Spirulina subsalsa PCC 9445: one gene and its partner. The protein of the gene in region 1 interacts with the protein of each later gene in a pairwise test. Links are inferred from orthologs where the notes say so. Each region holds a gene or a part of one and is shown on either strand. Other genes may lie near its edges.

Region 1 (10,878 bases):
TCTTGCCTATGTTTCTTCGCTTTGCCCTCAAGTTTGTTTAATTTGGTATAAAGCTCCATTATCGCACTCCTATTTGTTCCCTAGGCTCAAGGGGTGGGACTCTTGATTTAGGGCTTGCTGAATAAGTTCGGGAGTCGGGAGAGGGGGAAGCATTGGGTCGTTCAGAATGAGAGTTTTTGGAACAAATCAGCAACGGGAAACGAAAATCCGGGGATTACCTCTTCCCCCTCTAGAGAATCAACTGATTTCAGGAGACGATCCGGTTCTTCGGCAGAGCGATAAACTAACACAAAATGTTCATTCGGATAGATAATCCACGCTAAACGAGTGTTATTCTCGAAATATTCAACCAGTTTGTTGTGTATTTCTTCCACCGTGTTACCGGGAGATAGCACTTCAACCACGAGATCGGGCGCACCGTCCAGAAAACCCGTAGGGAGTTCTGTCATGCCTTGTAGCCGTTGTTTAGCAAAGAAAGATATATCCGGGGAACGCCGATTCCCATTTTTCATTTTGAAGGCTGTGCTAGAGTCTAATACAATCCCCAACTTTTGAGACAAACTATAACTTGCTAAAGCCGCTAACAGTAAGGTACAGATATAACTATGCAATGCCCCTGAATTTCCCATATTAATTAATTCTCCATTGACAATCTCATAGCGATGTCCATCTTGGGGCAATGCCATAAATTCTTCATCTGTCCAGACCTTCTTTTCTAAGGTTGATTCTGTTGCAATGGACATAGATAGCCTCCTTAATCTACCCATATTATAACCCTTAATCTCATCGGTTAATCCAATGGGTAAACCTAAATCCATGGTATCGACCCGTTCAATTTCGCCGTTATTCCGACAGATGATCACTTTTTCATGTTGTCCAGTAATAATTAACTCATTTTCTTGATAAATCACCAAAGCAAAGGTTAGGTTTTTGTCGAATTTAACTCGTTTAATATTTTGAAAAATAGGCAACTGTTCACCCGTGGCATCATCTTCAATGGAAGCCAAACAAATTAGGTGATGAGTCGGTGGGCGTTTCGGTTGGACTACATTCGTCAGGAAAGTTGAAGTGTGAATGGCGTTAAGGGAACAAGGAACAGGGGGGTCGGGAGTCGGGAGTCGGGGAAGAGGTAATAGGGAATAATTATTAATTCTCCCCTGCTCCCCTGCTCCCCTATTCCCGCTTTAAGCGTCGTAAAGTCTTGTACATTTCCGGTAAATGCTGATAGACGGCGCTGGCTTTGAGGAAAACTTTATGGGGTAAGGCTGGGATGCCTGTAACAATTTCCCCGGCCTTGATGTTGTGATGAATACCTGCCTTGGCGGTGGCGATCGCACCATCCCCAATTTCCGCCTCATTGGCAATCCCCACCTGACCCGCCAAGATTACCCCATTCCCAACTTTTGCCCCTCCAGCCATGCCGACCTGGGCTGCAATGACTGTATTTGACCCAATCTTAGACCCGTGGCCAATTTGTACGAGGTTGTCGATTTTAGTATGGCGACCAATGCGAGTTTCTCCCACTGCCGGACGATCTACCGTGCTATTACTCCCCACTTCTACCCCCTCTTCCAACACCACTCGCCCCGACTGTTCCATTTTGACCCATCCCTGAGCGGAGGGGACAAAACCAAACCCTTCCCCTCCAATGACAGCCCCACTGTGAATCATACAGTTCGCGCCGATTTGGGTTCGTTCGTGGAGGGTGGCGTTAGCGTGAATCGTGGTGTTTTCCCCAATCTCTACATCGGGATAGATAACCACATTGGGATGAATACAAGCGCGATCGCCAATTTTCACCCCCTGACGAATCACAACATGACTGCCAATATATACCGACTCCCCTAACACCACGCTCGGATGAATTACGGTCGTGGGGTCAATTTCGGGTTACGGTCGGTAGGGTTGATAAAATAAGGCGATCGCCCGGGCAAAGTATAAACGCGGTTCTGAGGTGGCCAGCCAAGCGATCCCCCGTTGGGTCGCCCCTTCTTGTAACGTGGCATCTGGGGGCAAAATCAGGCTATTAGCGGCCGTTTTCTCAACCCATTGGGCATATTTTACCCCCTCCACATAGCTTAAGGAGTCCGGGGTGGCCTCATAGACCGAACAGATGGCCTGAATCTCTGGGTTGAGATCCGGGCGCTGGGCTAAACTGGTTTGATTGGGATCTAGACCTAATTGAGTAATTAATTCCTGAAATTGCATGGAAGGTTAGGGGGGAAATGGGGACGTAAACCGGGAGCTTCAGCGAATACCTGCTGAGGCACCCTACACCTGTCTTAGTTTCTTATACATTTCTGGCAAACGATTGTAAACCGCCGAAATTTTCAACCAGAGTTTATTGGGGATGGCGGGGGTGCCTGAGACAATTTGTTGAGGGGGGACATCTTTATGTAGGCCCGATTGTGCTGTGGCGATCGCACCCTCCCCGATTGTCACCTGATTAGCCACTCCTACCTGTCCAGCTAGAATAACCTGATTTCCTACCTTCACCTGTCCCGACAGTCCCGCTTGAGCCGATAAACTACAATTGCTTCCGATTTTGCAACCGTGACCAATTTGTACTAAATTATCTAATTTAGTATTAAACCCAATGCGCGTTTCTCCCATCGGGGGGCGGTCAATGGTCGTATTACACCCCACCTCAACCTGATCTTCTAACACCACAATCCCTCCCTGTTCCATCTTGAACCACCCTTGGGGAGAGACGACAAAGCCGAATCCTTCTCCTCCCACACAACAACCACTATGGAGAACACAACGAGAACCGATCTGTGTTCGTTCCTCTACCGTACAGTTAGCATGGATGGTGGTATCTGCGCCAATGCTTACACCGGGGTAGATTACACTGTTGGGGAAAATACAAACGCGATCGCCCACTGTACACCCTTCCATAATCACCACATAGGCCCCAATGGACACATCTTGCCCTAACCTGACCGTGGGATCAATCACCGCCGTGGGGTGAATCTGAGGCTTAGGACGGTAAGGTTGATAAAAAAGTGCGATCGCCTCCGCAAATAATAGACGAGGACTAGCCGTAGCCATCCAAGCAATCCCCCGTTCACTCGCCTGTTTTTGCAATTCTTCATCAAGGGGTAAAATCAAAGCACTTGCCGCCGTATCCTTCACCCAACGGCGAAACTTCCCCCCCTCAACATAGCTGAGAGAATGTTCCGTTGCTTCATCCACGGATGCCAGACTGAGAATTTGAGGGTTACAATCAGGATAGGAGTCCAAGCTACTCCCTTGTAAGCGTTCAGACTTTAATTTGTTTACAATTTCGTCAAATCTCATTGTTGTACATTCACTCAACATAAAATGACCTCAATCTCACTCAAAAAAGGACAACGAGTCTCCCTCGAAAAAATCGCCCCCGGTTTAGTTGCTGTCTTCGTCGGTTTAGGCTGGGACGTAAAACGCACCGACACAGGCAAAAGTTTTGACCTTGATGCTTCCGTCTTCCTATTAGGCTCGAACGAGAAACTTCTCTCCGATAAACATTTCATTTTCTACAATAACCTAGCCAGTCCAGATCCGGATCAATCGGTTAAACACATGGGCGATAACCTCACCGGAGCCGGAGAAGGAGATGATGAGGCTATTATTATTGACCTGCGCAAAGTCCCCGCCGAGATAGCCAAAATTGTCTTTACAATCACGATTTATGAAGCAGAAGAACGGGGGCAAAGTTTCGGTCAAGTTGAAAATGCTTTTGTCCGTTTAGTAGACGTGCAAACCAAGCAAGAAATCTTGCGTTATGACCTCTCAGAAGACTACTCCATTGAAACAGCCATGATCATTGCTGAATTGTATTTAAAGGATGGAGAATGGCGCATGAATGCCGTCGGAGAAGGCTATCAAGGAGGATTACAAGCGTTACTAGATCGTTATAATTAGCAGAATTAGCAGGATTAACACCATTAACCTAAAGTTGGGCGCAAGTATTGCGCCCCCACTTTGAGAACCCCGGTTTCGTTAGCGTCATAACACAAATTGAAGATTAGGCATAGACCTTGCACCCCAACAAAAGGATAATACAAAAATGGCAATTAATTTACAGAAAGGACAACGAATTTCTTTAACAAAAGAAGCTCCCGGTTTAACACAAGTGATGTGCGGTTTAGGCTGGGATGTTCAACAAGGAGGGGGATTATTAGGCATTTTTCAAAACCGACCTGATTTTGATTTAGATGCTTCGGTCATTTGTTTAGCACAAGGGGATCGTTTTGTCAACAAACAAGATTTAGTTTATTATGCGAATTTGCGACATTCTTCTGGGGCAATTATTCATTTAGGAGATAATTTGACCGGAGAAGGAGAGGGAGATGATGAACAAATTTTAGTTAACTTAACAAAAGTTCCTGATTCAATCGTCAAGTTAGTTTTTACCGTGAATATTTATAAATGTCGAGAAAGAAAGCAAGATTTTGGACAAGTTAAGAATGCTTTTGTTCGATTAGTGAACTCAAAAAATCAGCAAGAAGTAGCCCGTTATAATCTGTCAGGCTCTGATTATCAAGGGATGACAGGATTAATTTTAGCCGAGCTAGAACGGCGAGAAAAAGATTGGGGAATGACGGCAATTGGCAAGGGAATTGAAGTAGATGGTTTAGGGGAATTAGTGGCTCTTTATCAACGCTCTCGTTAAATGCTATCTCCAGCCAGTCCTAAATCGTTTGGGGTAGAGGGAATTCACGAATTCCCCCTAGGCTATGGGTTCAAACTCCAATTTTCAATCATTGTCATCAACAACAAACAAGTTTTCGGCATCTAAAACATAGTCTTTTTTGACACTCCCCGCTCTTGCATAGACGGGGATTCTTTGTTCATAGAGACTGCTTGCTTCAATAGAATTTCTTCTATCAAAGTCTTGGCATTCTCTCCCCAAGCTTTAGATCCCGTATGTCCTACGGTACTTAATCCTTATCAATGGCAGAGAGTGATTTTTTCCTCAATAACTGGGCTGTGGTTGATAACCAAAGGGTATATAGCCAGCCTATCTGAGTCGTGCAAAAAATGCTCGCCTACAATCCAGATAGGACAATAGCCCAGAGTTCACATCTCATTAGGACTAGCTATAATCAGCATCATAAAGGCTTTTTTTGGGTTGTCATAGGATAAATAGGGTTTGCTGAATAACTCCGAGAGTCGGGAATAGGGAATAGGTAATAGGGAATAGACATCTCCCCCTCTCCCCTGCTCCCTATTCCCCAAGATCAACCACTTCCGGGGTAGGTAAATCCTTAAATAAAGGAGTGCTTAAATAACGTTCTCCGAAACTGGGCTGAATCATAACAATTAACTTGCCTGCATTTTCCGGTCGTTTGGCCAGTTGGAGTGCGGCAGATAAGGCCGCACCACTGGAAATTCCGGAGAGGAGGCCTTCTTCTCGCGCTAAACGACGACTATAGGCGATCGCCTCATCATCAGAAACCGTGATCACCTCATCGAGTAATTCCGTCTGTAAAACCGGGGGAATAAACCCTGCACCAATCCCCTGAATCTTATGGGGGCCGGGGTTTCCACCGGAGAGAACCGGACTATTCGTGGGTTCTACTGCGATCGCCTTTAACTCCGGTTTCCGTTCCTTCAAAACCTGTGCCGTTCCAGTAATAGTTCCCCCAGTCCCCACCCCTGCCACAATGAGATCCACCTTCCCCTCCGTATCTTGCCAAATCTCCTCAGCCGTCGTTTCTGCGTGGATTTTGGGATTGGCCGCATTATTAAACTGCTGCAACATATAAGCATGGCTCACCGTATCCACAATTTCCTGCGCTCGTCGAATGGCTCCTTTCATCCCTTCTCCCCCCGGAGTCAATTCCAACTGAGCGCCATAAGCTTGTAACATCGCTCGTCGTTCCAAACTCATGGTTTCCGGCATAGTGAGGATTAAAGCATACCCCTTCGCCGCCGCAACCATTGCTAAACCAATCCCAGTATTCCCAGAAGTGGGTTCAACAAGGATCGTTTCTCCGGCCTTTATTAATCCCTCCTGTTCGGCCGCTTCAATCATACTCACACTGATCCGATCTTTCACCGAGGCTGTGGGGTTCATCCCCTCTAATTTCACCAAAATTTCCGCCACACATCCTTCCGCCTGGGGAATACGATTTAAACGCACGAGAGGAGTTTTCCCAACTAATTCGGTGATATTATTGGCAATGGTCATAGCTTTTATCCTGATCCGGTTAATTAACGCTACAGTTCAAGTCAACTCGCACTTTTTCACCCTTGATACAGTGAATGAGAAGGAGTCAATTGGCGAGTTTTCAGATCATGTTTTGACTGAAGCGCTATTATTTTACCGCGACTATTACAGTATTTATATTAACTTTATTTAAATAAAGTTGAATCACTATATAGCCAATATAAGATTACGCCAAATATCTTAAATTTTTCTGTAATTTCCACACAAGACAGAATGGAATTTTTATGATTTCCTTAATACCCCTTCTAATCAAATGAGACATTATGCCAGCTTGGAATGATTCAATGAAGATCGGAATTCCTGAAATTGATCAGCAACACAAACAGTTGATTGATCAAATGGATTTATTAGTGCAAGCATTGCGCAATAATCAGGGCAAGGCAGAAGTACAAAAGATTGTCTCTTTTTTGGGTGTTTATGTGAACGAGCATTTTGGTTTTGAGGAACAGTGTATGCACCGCTACCACTGTCCTGTAGCCTCTCAAAATAAAAATGCTCATCAGAAGTTTATCCAGAACTTACAAGAAATTCAAGCCGAGTTAAAAAATAATGAACCTAGTCTTTTAGTTGTTTTAAAAGTTAACGAAAATCTACTAGATTGGTTTATCAATCATATTCGCAAGATTGACACTCAATTACAACCCTGTATGATGAGTGATCTGTCATCTTCTCGGGAATAGGGAGCAGGGGAGCAGGGGAATAGTGGCTAGTGAATAGCCAAAACTCTTTTATTTTAGGGAACGGGGAACGGGAAGCAATAGGTAATAAGTCTTAATTCCTTGTCTCCCTCTCTCCCCCTCCCCCTGATTCCCTAGGGCGCAAGCATTGCGCCCCTACACCGACTCCCGATTCCCTTAACTTCTAACTTTGGGTCTTAACTTGTCAAGATTGCTCCTCTCCTATTCCCGCATTCGTTCCCGTCGATAGCGGGTTTCTTGCACCACATTTCCTAACCCTTGAATCATTCCTCGACCAATTAACCCAATCCCTTTGCCAATCACTTGGGTTAATACATAAACGACACCACTTCCGAGGAAAGAAACCACCGCACGGACACGGGGAGCAACGGCATCCCGTCCTTCTAAAATAATGGTCACGAACCAAGGAATCCCTTCTAACTGTTCTAATTCCTGTAAACGGGGGGCATAAATGGGGGTAATTTTTAACTGGCCTCCCTCTAGGGTATATAAGCGATATTGACTCTCAAAAATAGCTTTCGGGTTTTCTAAATACCTATCCTGACGGTAACGCCAAGATAAATTATTCCGAAAGCGGGCAATTTCTCGGGAGGAGAGAAATTGGCGTTCATAGAGGGTATATTTTAAGCTTTCTAGTTCGGCAAATTGGTTTAGGGTGAACTGCATCACTCCGTTAGCCACTTGTAAAATTAAATGATCTAATAATTGACTAGCGCGGGTTTTGGCTTCGGGAGATTCGGGACGATAGGGAACATTTTCCACTAATAAGGGACTGTCAAATAATAAGTAGGAGAGCAAATCTAAACTTAGGGGAATTCGACCTAAACAGTTCTCTTCAATGGCGGGGGTATTCTGAACAATACAATCAAATAAAGGGCGATTGTTCCACTCGCTAATGTAGGGACTCAAGAAGGAAAGGGCGGATTTTTGCCAGAGTTCTCGTAAGATTAAGCCCTTTTGGTTGGCTAACTCGTTTGGGGTAACTTTTAACAATTCTAAATCTTCTAGAATTTCTTCTAATTGCTTCACGACACGATAGATCAGTTCTTGTTGTTTCTCTCGTTTCAAGATTTCTAATTCTAAGCAAATCGCTGTAGAATTTTGTAAACCAAAGGCGAGTTTTTGTAAGAATTGATCTAATAAACTGGGGGCTGGGGTGAGAGCTCCGGGGGCATCGTTGAGGGGGATGGGGTGATTATCGGCGGTTTGGGGGGGCTCCGGGGGTAGGGAGGGCTGCATCACAATTTCAACGGGGAGCAGTTGATTCACTAACCAGCGAGCGGTTTTGAGTTCCCGTTGTCGCCCTTGCCAGAAAAACCAATCCCAAGCGGGGAGATTTTCCCGGTTCAGTTGTTGACTGACTTGGTTGAGGGTGTTTTCAATTTGCCTTAAGCCGGAGGAACGGAGATTATATAACCAACGGGGGGGTTTTTGGGGGGTGGGAAGGGCGGGAGGTTGGGGGGAAAGGTTGGGCCAGTGGGGGGTTCCGGTGGCGAGTTGGCGGATGGTGTCGGTAATTTGGGCGATCGCACTCCCTTTAGGCAAATAGCCGCTAATCCCCCGTTGTTGCAGGACTTGGAGCAGTTGCGGTTCTTGATAGCGCGATAAAAACAAGGTGGCCCCTCGTTCCTGTTGGCTGAAGGCGTTTAACCAATCATTCACCCCCTGACCCTCTTCTAAGTTTAAGTCAAAAATCAGCACCCAGACCTGTTGGGAAGCGTCAGGATTGGGGGCTAGGAGGTCACGGAGCGCGTCTAATCCTTGGGATGGGTCAATTTGTCCTATCACCTCTAAATCGGCTTCTGAGGCTAAAGCCGTGGCTAACCCTAGGCGAAAAATAGGGTCAGGGTCAATTAACAACAGGGCAATCTGAGAGTCAGTCATTCCGAGATGGGGCAGAATTAAACAAGGGCAACCAAAGAATCACACTGGTTCCCGGTTGGGTGGCAGAGGGAGGTTGCAGTCCGAGATGGGGGTTAGGCTGACGAGGACTGATGACCTCAATTTTACCCTGCATTTGGTCGAGCAGTTCTTTCACAATGGCTAGACCTAATCCGGTGCCTGGAATTTTTCCCTCTGCTTGTACTCCCCGATAGTGCCGTTGGAAAATTTGTCCTTGGTCTAGGGGGGGAATTCCTAATCCTGTATCATGAATGGCGACCCCCTGATAAGTGCCTTGGGGGGTAATCTCGGTTAAGCCTGCTTCTACGGCTACACCGCCCTTGAGGGTGTATTTCAGGGCATTATCCAGTAGGTTACTCAATACTTCCCGCAGGGCTTTGCCATCGGCTAGAATGGGCGGGAGATGGGGGGGGAGGTGGGTAAACCATTGTAGGTTTTTCTCTTGGGCGATCGCACTAGCCGATAATACAAGGGGGTCGAGAATCTCCAATAGCTGCACCGGAGCTAATTCTAACCTCGCCCCCGGTAGGAGGGAAACGGGACGGGAAGACTCGGCCCGGAGGACTTTTTGCGTGGGGGTAAGTTGGGTTTCTAGCTCCTTCCCATACTGTTCTAAGCCCTGTAATAACTCTTGCAGGCGATCGCTTTCTCGGACAATACTTTGAGCAATTTTATAGTTGCGATCCTCGGGTAAAAAGCGTTTCAGCAATAATTTACTGAACGTCCTTAAAGCCGTCATGGGATTGCGAATCTGATGGAGCAGATCATCAAGACGATCCGTTTGTTCTCCCATGTAGCGCAGACGCTGGTCTAATTGCTCATGAACTCCTCGGGACTGACGATCTAAAAAACAAGCAATGGCTAAGGTCTGCGCGACTTTCTCCAGTTGGGATAATTCCGTCTCACTCCATCCCTCCTCTTCCCGTCGCGTCACTAATACCCCTAACACCTCATTGTTGTGTAGTAACGGCAAAACAATCTGTTGCTGTCCTGTCAGGGGGAAAGCTATAGACGACTTCACCAAAGCCCTAGATGAGGTGGGCTGAGAAGGGGCTAGCTCGCTCAGGAAGACCCCCGCAGGCAGCAAAAGGTTCTTTGCGGAAATCTGGGATTGGGGCTTCTGGGGCATTCTAGAAGGATTGGGTACAGGTTTCGCTGTAGCACCCTCGGGGTACACCACCACCTGAACTAATTTGGGGTTAATACCCTCCACCCACTGTTCTGTCAAATACACCGCACAGGACACTACATCAAAGCTCTGGGCTAAAAGTGCCAGTTGAGCTTGACACAGGTTAACAAATTCACGACTGCCAGAAAGAGACATATTACTAGGGGAGATTGAATTTCACCCGGCCAAGAATACCCAAAACACGGCCTTTGAGATTGGTTGCAGAAGGGAGGGTCGGTTCAAAACGGATGACCACTACAAATTATAGGACTATAAATTTTTCGTAAGAATCTGCCATTTTTGGGGATCAACCCCAAAGTAATGAGCTATCATACTTTAATAGACTCAACACACCCCAAACTTTTTCCCTGAAACCCTTGATTTTTTTGCCCAAAGCAGATATACTAGGCACGGCTTTTGTAACTATTATTACATAATATGTTAGCCGAAACGGGTCTTAAACCAAAACAGGTGTTAGGCCTAGATGGGTGTTAAAGCAACACAGGTGTTAAAGCAAAACAGGTGTTAAAACAACACAGGTTAACCAGAATAGGAGGTAAGCAGATTGGCAAGAAAACGTAAGCGCAAAAGTCGTCGTCGCCAAGAAGGACGCAAGATTCTGGAGCTAGTCCCTCAGTATAACCTAGAAAGTGGTGAAGATAAACCCGTAACAGCCGCACGCAAGTATATTGCTTCAGAAGGGATAACCCCTCCGGCGTTATTAATTGTTAAGCGAAACGAGCATACCACAGATCGTTATTTCTGGGCGGAAAAAGGGCTATTCGGAGCGCAATATGTGGAAGAAAATCATTTTCTCTTTCCCAGTTTACGTCTAATAGCACCACAGAATAATTCCAGTACTCCAGTGAGGGTGTCTCAAGGGTCGAGTTCTCAAG
Region 2 (2,719 bases), 510 kb from region 1 along the record:
AGAAAACTAAAAGCCGCCCAAGTGTTCCAAGAAGATGGCCCCCAAAGCCATTTGAAAAAGGTGGGAACCCCGACGATGGGCGGTATTTTCTTTGTTCCTGTGGCCGTTGCGATCGCCCTCATTTTCTCCGGGTTTAGTGCCAATGTCCTCGCCGTTTCCCTGATTACCCTATTTTACGGCTTAGTAGGCTGGTTAGACGACTGGCAAATTCTCCGCCTCAAGTCCAATAAAGGCATCTCACCCCGGGCAAAACTGCTCTTTCAATTTGCCGGAGCCATCGTCTTTTGTCTCTGGATGACCTTCACCCAACCCAACAGTATAACCACCGTTGCCTTACCCTTTGGGGTAGCCATTCCCTTTGGCATTTTCTTCTGGTTTTTAGCCGTGTTCGTCTTTGCCGCCGAAAGTAACGCCACCAATATTACAGACGGAGTAGACGGACTCGCTGGGGGAACAGGTGCGATCGCCCTCCTCGGACTCGCCGCCCTTATTGCCCCCAATTCCCCCGATTTAGCCATCTTCTGCGCCTCCCTGAGTGGGGGTTGTCTGGGGTTTGTGTTCCACAACCGCAACCCCGCTAAAGTCTTCATGGGCGACACCGGATCCCTAGCCCTAGGGGGTGCCTTAGCCGCCGTTGGACTCCTTTCCCAGCATCTTTGGGGCTTATTCCTCCTCAGTGGCTTATTTTTCGTCGAATCCCTCTCCGTCTTAGCTCAAGTGGGGTATTACAAAGCCACCAAAGGCCCCGATGGTGTAGGGAAGCGCCTCTTTAAAATGGCTCCCCTTCACCACCATTTAGAAATCACAGGCTGGCAGGAAACCCAAATTGTCGGAGCCTTCTATGTCCTGAGTTGTTGTCTCGTCTTACTGACGCTTATCCTGCGTTAATCCATGCTCAAGACAGATCTAGCCGTTCCTCTACTGGTGAACTAGAACGTCTCTAGTTTGAGGGAACGGGGAACGGGGGAGGGGAGCAGGGGAGAATTGATAATTATTCCCTATTCCCGACTCCCGTGATTTAGCTTCCCCTGTACGGCCCTCGTCCCGGGCTGATTTTTGACCCCCATTGAAACGAGAACCTCCCCCACCGTGATCAAGTGGAGGAGGTTCAGGAATCACTGGATTAGATCCCGGCGCCGTCAAAAAATTCTTGTAACTCGCGATCGCCCACCCGACAATAGGAACGTTCCAACCCTTGAATGCCTTGGGTAGCAACCCCCACCAAAACCCGATCTTGATTTTGTTGTTCTTGGAGAGCTTGGATCTGTTGTTCTAACCCCTCAATCCGGTCTACTAAAGCGCGAATCACCGTCGCTTCAGAATCCGGCAAACGACCATGTTCTAAAGGGTCAACCCGCACACCAGAACGATATAACACCCGTCCCGGTACACCCACCACCGTACAATCCGAGGGAACATCCCGCAGCACAACGGAACCCGCACCAATGCGGACATTATTCCCAATCAACAAATTCCCTAAAACCTTTGCTCCGGCACCGACTACCACATTTTCCCCGAGGGTAGGGTGGCGTTTGCCGCTTTCCTTCCCTGTCCCCCCCAGAGTCACACCTTGATAAATCAAACAGTAATCCCCCACAATCGCTGTTTCACCGATCACAACACCCATGCCATGATCAATAAACACGCCCTCTCCAATGGTGGCACCCGGATGAATTTCAATCCCTGTAAAAAAGCGACTGATATGAGACAGAAGACGGGGAATAAACGGGAGGCCAAGATTCCATAACCAATGGGCGACGCGATGCAAGAGCAGCGCCTGCAAACCGGGATAGCAAAAGAGAACTTCTAACCCGTTGCGAGCCGCCGGATCTCGCTCGAAGATGATTTTAAAGTCAGCAATTAGGGTCGAGAGCATCGAATAATCTTAATCTTTTCTGTAATCAGCCATTGACTATCGTACCAAAAACTGAGGAATAATCACCTGTGGCATTACGGATTAATCCAGTCTAATGATTAACAAATTGAGCGGCACTATTAAAAAAACTCCGAGCAATGCCTTGAGTCACCAGAATCACCGCAACTAAGTTCCCAAAGGCAATCATAATCATAATCAAAATCTGATAGAGTGCCGCCGTGAGGGGGTCAATCCCGCTCAAAACTTGACCTGTGAGCATCCCCGGCAAACTGACCAAACCCACAACCATCATTTGATTGATAATAGGAATCAGTCCCGCCTGCATGGCCGCTTTCCGATAAGATGCGATCGCCTGTTGAGGAGTTGCCCCCAAACTGAGATAGGTTTCAATCTCCCCCGGACTCTCTTTTAAGCGACTCACCAAACGTTCCCCCGCCAAAGTTGCCGCATTCATGCCATTGCCCAACACCATCCCCGTTAAGGGAATTAAATACTGGGGACTGTACCACGTTGGGGGTTGAATAATCACCACAATCACATAGGCTAAAGTGATAGCATTACTCGCCCCCAAGGATACCCACAACAAGGGCAACAGGTTTTTAATCTTCTTGCTAATACGATTGCGGGCTACAATCGCGGCAATTGTCACCATGACCCCAATTGCCAACAAAACCGCCCAAGGTTGGTTTATGGCAAAAATCAAGGTCAACCAATACCCCGCTACCAACAATTGCAAAATAGTCCGCCCCGTTGCCATTACCCATTGCCCAGCCAGTGTTAACCCTTGCCAAAGAGACAACACCACCACTAAACCCATCAGTCCCAAAGCTAAGGCAATATCGA

What was found.
Region 2: the proteins of cysK (region 1) and cysE interact in binary tests that used the Escherichia coli proteins (3 or more experiments, as listed by UniProt). The link is inferred for Spirulina subsalsa PCC 9445 from one-to-one orthologs.

Annotation. Positions count from the first base shown.
Region 1 is NZ_JH980292.1:3,224,691-3,235,568, reverse strand. What follows is about bases 4,193-6,995. They hold cysK (cysteine synthase A), read right to left. Parts: upstream 6,176-6,995; coding sequence 5,210-6,175; downstream 4,193-5,209. Other genes in these bases: SPI9445_RS0114680 (bacteriohemerythrin), read left to right, coding at 6,478-6,894; SPI9445_RS0114700 (TerD family protein), read left to right, coding at 4,193-4,654. Also shown: SPI9445_RS0114720 (Uma2 family endonuclease), read right to left, coding at 162-743; lpxD (UDP-3-O-(3-hydroxymyristoyl)glucosamine N-acyltransferase), read right to left, coding at 2,272-3,300; SPI9445_RS0114705 (TerD family protein), read left to right, coding at 3,325-3,903; more of SPI9445_RS0114700, read left to right, coding at 4,049-4,192; SPI9445_RS0114675 (DUF3685 domain-containing protein), read right to left, coding at 7,114-8,796; SPI9445_RS0114670 (sensor histidine kinase), read right to left, coding at 8,789-10,138.
Region 2 is NZ_JH980292.1:3,737,088-3,739,806, reverse strand. It holds cysE (serine O-acetyltransferase), read right to left. Parts: upstream 1,877-2,719; coding sequence 1,124-1,876; downstream 1-1,123. Other genes in the region: SPI9445_RS0117060 (ABC transporter permease), read right to left, coding at 1,968-2,719; mraY (phospho-N-acetylmuramoyl-pentapeptide-transferase), read left to right, coding at 1-888.